Regions from separate parts of the Halomonas sp. G11 genome, predicted to be linked through region 2. Evidence: predicted binding sites of a transcription regulator. Region 2 holds the regulator's gene; the other holds the start of a gene.
The links. The regulator FliA, encoded in region 2, starts transcription of late flagellar genes. The targets are predictions, from matches to a motif close to CTAAAGTTNNNNNNNNNNCNGCCGATA.
Positions count from the first base shown of each region.

Region 1: fliD (flagellar filament capping protein FliD) is a predicted target of FliA. The motif match lies at 1,522-1,548, and genes of this name have one in related genera.

Region 1 is NZ_LYXG01000007.1:27,500-30,917, forward strand. Features, by position in the region: gene fliD (flagellar filament capping protein FliD) at 71-1,423, shown strand; gene fliD (flagellar filament capping protein FliD) at 1,653-3,041, shown strand; gene ADS46_RS04105 (FliC/FljB family flagellin) at 3,289-3,418, shown strand, end outside.
Region 2 is NZ_LYXG01000016.1:47,453-50,870, reverse strand. Features, by position in the region: gene ADS46_RS08800 (motility protein A) at 1-767, opposite strand, end outside; gene ADS46_RS08795 (RNA polymerase sigma factor FliA) at 863-1,564, opposite strand; gene ADS46_RS08790 (flagellar protein FlhE) at 1,595-2,002, opposite strand; gene ADS46_RS08785 (hypothetical protein) at 2,067-2,624, opposite strand; gene flhF (flagellar biosynthesis protein FlhF) at 2,621-3,418, opposite strand, start outside.

The DNA of each region.
Region 1 (3,418 bases), on a different contig from region 2:
CCGATAAGGTTTATGAATGGGCGCTAATGAAGGCGGTTGCTCCACTCGTTTCAAAAAAGGCGGTTAGCTTATGGGTGCTATTTCTTCTCTCGGTATAGGGTCAGGGTTGGACCTGAACGGCTTGCTCGATCAGCTCAGAAGCGCTGAACGAGAAAAGCTCGTCCCGATAGAGCAGCAAGTAAATACCGAGCAAACCAAGATTTCGGCCTATGGCAAGCTTGAGAGTGCGCTTTCGACGTTTCAGGATTCTGCCAGCGCTTTGGCGGACAGCACTCTCTTTGGCAGCCTGTCGGCCAATGTAAGTGGTGAGGCAGTCAGCGCTGCCGCCGATGAAACCGCTGTGTCCGGCAGCTACGACATCACCGTGAGCACCATGGCCACGCGCGGCACCTTGGCCTCTGACGGGGTAGATGACCCAGAGGCGGCGCTAACGACGGCCGATCAAAACATGACCTTTGCCTTTGGCGACGGCGGTGAAACGACGGTTGCCATCGCCGCCGACAGTTCGATGGAAGATATCCGCGACGCCATCAACGCGGATGAAAACGCGGGTGTCAATGCCACTATCGTCAACGATGGTACGCAAAGCCGTCTGGCGCTAAGCTCCCGTGAAACCGGTGCGGATGCGTCCATCAGTAACTTTACTTTCGATGGCGATGCACCATTTGCGGCTGACACAGCAAACACATTGCAAGACGGTACTGACGCTGCGCTGAACGTCAACGGTATTGATATTACTAGCTCAACCAATCAAGTGGAGGGAGCGATTCAAGGCGTTACGCTGAACCTGCAAAGCACGGGTGATAGCACCGTTGTTGTCGAGCAGGATACACGCTCTGTTCGTGAAGCAATCACGTCATTTGTCGATTCTTACAACGCGCTGAAAGAGGCAGCAGGCGAGCTGACAAGCTTTGACGAGGAGACAGGTCAAGCCGGGCCGCTCAATGGTGATAGCACGGTACGCACCGTTGAGTCTCGCATGCGTAGCGTGCTCAGCGGTAGTGTTGCACAAGAGGGCGAAGGATTCTCGATGCTTAGCCAGGTAGGCATTTCGCTTGAAGTGGATGGCACGCTCTCGCTGGATGAAGACAAGCTCAATGACGTGGTCGCTAATGACCAGCAGGCGCTCTCCGATTTCTTTGCGGGCGATGGCGATAATCCCGGCCTGGCAGGCCAGGTGGACACCGCCGTGGAGCAGATGCTGAGCAGCAATGGTACCGTGACTGGCGCGATCAGTGGTAGTGAAAGCCGTATTGAATCGCTCGAGAGTCGCTACACCAGCATGGAGCAATCCATCGGGCAGACCATCGACCGCTACCGTACCCAGTTTGGCCAGTTGGACGGCATGATCGCTGAGATGAACCAGACCAGTAACTACCTGACTCAGCAGTTTGCTTCGTTGGATGCTCAGTTGGGCCGCTAGCACTCAGACAATTCAGTTGGTTACGCTTAAAAGCCTGCCTTGCGCAGGCTTTTTTGCATCCTGAGGTCGCCATCAATATTTAAAGAAATAAAAAAGCGCTAAAGTTGCCTTCTTTTTGGCCGACAATCATAGTACATCTATTAAAACATCGAAAAAAGTAGAACACGGGCGGCCTGTTGATGGGCGCAATACGTGTTTGGTTTAGCCTTCTACACTGAGGACTCCCAGTATGGCGACGATAACCTCTCTCGGTATTGGCTCAGGCCTTGACCTAAACGGTTTGTTAGACCAATTACAAAAAGCCGAACGTGGAAAACTCACTCCCATCGTTCAACAGCAAGCGCAACAAAAGGCCAAGATTTCAGCTTACGGTCAGTTGCAGTCAGCGCTCAACAGCTTCCAGACAGCCGTCGAAGCGATTAACGATCCCAAGCTTTATCAAAGTCTTTCTGCCAAGGTAAGCGGGGCAACAATTTCTGCAACTGCCACGGCAGGCGCCCTACCCGGGAGCTACAGTGTAGAGGTATCGGCCTTGGCCACGGCAGGCACGCTTGCCTCTACCCGAGTCGCGGAGCAAGACACCGAGCTTGCCTTGCAAGGGGCTACTGGGATTAAGCTGACCGCCGGCAACGGCGATACTGTGACGGTGGCCATTGCCACTGGCAGCAGCCTGGCCGATATGCGTGATGCCATCAACGCTGATGAAAACTCCAGTGTTAATGCGACCATTATCAACGATGGCGAAGGCTATCGCCTGGCGCTTAGTGCAAAAAACACCGGTGCGGATGCGTCTATCAATGCCTTTGAATTTGTTGATGATCTGGGCGCGACGGCTGCCGGGCCTTTTTCCCAGGATGCCGCGACCCAGCAACCAGGCCAAGATGCAGCAATTTCAGTAAATGGCATCGCTATTACAAGTGCTAACAACCTTATTGAGGGAGCGATTCAAGGCGTTACCCTCAACCTTGATGGGTTGAGTATTGCCGTAGGCGAAACGGCTACTAGTACAGTTAAGGTAGAACGCAACACCCTGGCCGTGCGCGACGCCGTTGGTGAATTCGTCAAGGCCTACAATTCATTCAAAGCTACCATGGACAAGTTGACCAGCTTTAACAGCGAGACCGGGGATGCGGGTAGACTGCTGGGCGATAGTACCGCGCGAGCTGTGGAATCTCGCCTACGTCAGGCGCTTAGCACAAGCGTGAACGATGGCGAGTTTGGCATGTTAAGCCAGCTGGGAATCAGCATTGAGCGCGATGGCACTTTGGCGGTTGATGATGAGGTCATCAGCGACCTAGCCGCCAACAACCCTAATGCGCTGCAAGACTTTTTTGTGGGCAGTGACGCATCACCTGGGTTTGCCAGCCAGATGGGCACGACTCTGGAGCAATTGCTTGGCGACAACGGGCGGGTGAAAGGTGCGATTAGCGGCGCAGAAACCCGTATTGAGAGCCTGAACGAACGATACGAGCGTATGGAAAGCAGTATTGAGCGCACTATATCCCGCTACCGTACCCAGTTTGGCCAGTTGGATGCCATGATCGCCCAGATGAACAGCACAAGTTCTTATCTCACTCAGCAGTTTGATGCCTTGGACGCCCAGCTAGGTCGCGATTAATACCCGGAAGCTCTGGAAGATGAGCCGCTATTCAGCTAACCACAGGGCCTTTTGGTCCTGTGTTGGTCTTACCTGTCCTTTTGCTTCTGCAATTTGGCACTTTTCAAAATATTTCTATCCATATTTTTAAATTTTTTAGCCCGCAGCCCTAAAGGTTTTCCTCGCCTAGCCGTTAGTAAATATAACGGCACACAAGGTGGCCGAAAGCAGGCCTCAGGGCCAGTGTCCAAGCAAGGAGAATCACACCATGTCAGTGATCAATACCAACATCACATCAATGATCGGTCAGCAGAACCTGCGTGAGTCGCAGAATGCTCTGTCTACATCTATGGAGCGTTTGAGTTCTGGCCTGCGTATCAACAGTGCCAAGGATGATG
Region 2 (3,418 bases):
TCGCGGATTTCGTCGTGGTAGTTGGCGACGAAGGAATTGAGCGTTTCTTCTATAAAGGAAGGTAGCCGCCGCTTGGTAATCAGGGAGATCCCCTCCAGCACCATGTTCATGGTGATCAAGCGCTCCTCGGTGCGCCGCTCGAGCTTCACCGCAATAGGTTTGAACACCAGGTTGGCCAGCAGGATACCGTAGAAGGTGGTCAGCAAGGCCACCGCCATGCGCGGGCCGATCACATCGAGATTGCCAGAGTCCATGACTTCCAGCATGTTGACCAGCCCCACCAGGGTGCCAATCATGCCGAAAGCCGGCGCATAAGTGGCCATGGTGCGGAATATCTGCGCTTCCGCGTGCTCACGCGCTTTTAGCCGCGCAATCCGCCAGCGCAACATATCGAAGATTTCGTCTTCTTTGGTGTTGGCGATCACCAACTGGATGCCGGTCCGCAAAAACGGATTGCGGGTGTTTTCGAGCTCTCGTTCAACGGCGCGGACATCGCCCTTGAACCACAGCCGGGACATGGCCACCAGCTCGTTGATGTCGTCACGCACATAGGTGTTTTCACGCCGGAAGACCAGCCCGACCAGGCGTACCACCCGCAGCACTTCCTTGAGAGGATAGCTGATAAAGGTGGCGGCAAGGGTGCCGGTGACCACGATGGCAAGCCCTGGCAGGTTGAGGAAGCTGCCCGGCGACTCGGCGGTGAAAAACAGGACGCTTACCAGCAGCAGGATGCTGGCGAAAATACCGATCAGCGTCGATGGGTTCATGTCGTGCTCCTAAAGCAATATAACGGGGCGCATCAGCGCTGAAACGTAAAAGCCGACTGCCGTTGCCCTGGCCGTCAGCGAAACATCAACAGACCCTAAACCGAGTCGTTTAACTTGGCACGCAGACGGCTGACCGCCTGACTGTGCAACTGGGAAACGCGAGACTCAGTGACGCCGAGCACGGCGCCCACTTCTTTCAGGTTGAGTTCTTCCTGGTAATACAGCGCCATGAGCAGTTTTTCCCGCTCGGGCAGCGCTTCGATGGCCGCCACCAGGGTTTCCCGCTGTTGGGCGTCGAGCAAATGATCGAAGGGCGAACTCACGGCTTCACGATTATGCGGTTCGCTGCCATCCGCCACCAGCTCTTCAAAGGGCAGCAACTGCCCGCTATTGGTGTCGTGCAATAACTGCTGATAATCAGCCAACGGCATATCCATGGCGTCGGCGATTTCTGTTTCTTCGGGGGGGCGCCCCAAGGATTGCTCCAGGCGCCTGACGGTTTCATCAACGGCTCGCGCCGAACGGCGGACGCTGCGAGGTAGCCAGTCACGGGTACGCAATTCGTCCACCATCGCCCCGCGTATGCGCTGGCTGGCAAAGGTCGCAAAGGTGGCGCCCTGAGTGGCATCGAAACGTCCCAGGGCTTCCAGCAACCCCATCATGCCTGCCTGGATTAAGTCATCCAGCTCTATACTGGCCGGCAACCTGACCTGAAGCGTCAAGGCCTGACGTCTCACCAGTGGCATGTACTCCGTCATCAGCTCACTTTGTTTGATCCTGCCTTGTGCTGTGTACATCCTATTGCCTCGCGGCTAAACCACCTGTGCTCACTGGTAATCTACTATCATCTGCAACCCTTTAACGCTAACGGGCCGCTGCCCTGGGTTTAGCGCAAATTGAAAATGCAGGGGCGTTGTCGCACTTATGCCGGATAAAGCACGGGTCTCCCCACGCATGCCCGATAACGACACGCAGCGCTCAGGATGGCATAGCCAGGCCTGTAGTGCTGCCCCGGGTGCGTGCTGGTACTGCCACTGGACTCGCTCAATGACCGCCGCTGGCGTGGTCGCCCCCGCTGGAGGGCGAACCGGTTCACTGCGGCTGGCACGGTCGCTCATGACCACCATGAGCCCGGGCACTTGTGTCACCCAACTGCTGGACGCGCCCTGAGCATAAGCACTGAGACCCAAGGCTAATACCAAAATGCTAATCGCATAACGCCAATAGCCTAGCATGCTTCATTCCTTCTCATGAGCGGATTAACCCCGATTATTAGACGCTTTACCGACGTTAGCTGCGTCAGCGGGCCAGCAACAGCAACTCGATACCCAGATAGTCCCCAGCCGCTTGCTGCAGGTTGGCCAATAGGCCTTGCCTGGGCAGATGGGGCTCATGCAGGGCCAGTAAGCGTTGCGGCCCGTTATGCTGCCTCAACTGTTTGAGTAGATGGTACATGCGTCCAAACGCATCGGCATCGCTGTTGACCCACAGCGCCCAGCGACGGTGTTGCTGACTGAGTGTCGCCAGTTCAGGCGCATCCGGCATCACGATCCGAATATCCCAGTCGGCCGGATCCCCGGCCCAGGCGCGCCCTAGCGCGGCCCACTGGCCAAGACGCGCGCTGACCTTGCGCGCCTCTACCGGCCCATCACCCGACAGCCCCGTGACCATTAACGGCGTTTTGGGCTTGGGCGGTGTGACAGGCGGCTCCATGGCCGCCGCGCTGGGCACCACCGGCGAGCGGTAGGTCATCGGCCCGGGTGATTCCGTTGCCTCGGGAGGCGCTTCGTCGCCCCGCTGCTGTCGCTGCAGATCCGCCCACTTGCGTAGCCCAGCGGCTTGGTCTCGTGCGCTCATGCCAGGCCCTCACGATTAACGCTACCCAGCTGGCGGATCGCATCACGGGCCATAAAGGCGTACACCAGCGCATCCAGCAATGCCGTATCGCGCCGACGGCGACGGCTGCTTAACAGGTTCAGCACATCACCGTGCAATCCACTGGCGGCCTCGTCCTCGGCGCAATCAAGGTGCCCGGCAATGGCGGCAATACCGCTGGCCATCAACAGGCGCACTTCAGGGCTTACTTCGCCGCTATCGGCGTCTTTCAGTTGCTGCCAGGCACGCCGTGTCAGCGCCGCCAGGCCTTCACTCTGCAGCTGGGTTACCAGCAGGCTTAGCACCTCGTTGCCCAACCGCGCGGGTGTGAGCCAGTAACGACGGGTGACCACCTTGGCACTTTCCGGGTCGCGCACTTCGCCATACCACGCCAGCAGCGCCCGCCCCTCTTGGTCGGTGACTTCGGCATAGGCCGTCCACAGAGCCATCGGCTGGCCACGGAAGCGCACATTGACGCGGTGGTTGAGCGTACTTTCGGCAAACAGCTGGCGCAGGGGATAGCGCTCGCCGTGCAAGTTTACCCTGAGTGCCGGGGGCGCCAGGCTGACCCAGGTCAGGTATTGGCTTTCTAACCAGGTCAACGCCTCGCTATCGGGTAACGCTGGCAGCAGGTGCACGGCGACACCATCGCGTTCGCTGAAGGTGGCCATGCGCGGCTGCCAGCCAGCGGGTTGGCGATGCTGCAGCCAGGGCAACGCCATCCAGGCGCCCTCGGCATCCAGCCCTATATCCGGCATCGCCCAATCACAGCCGCG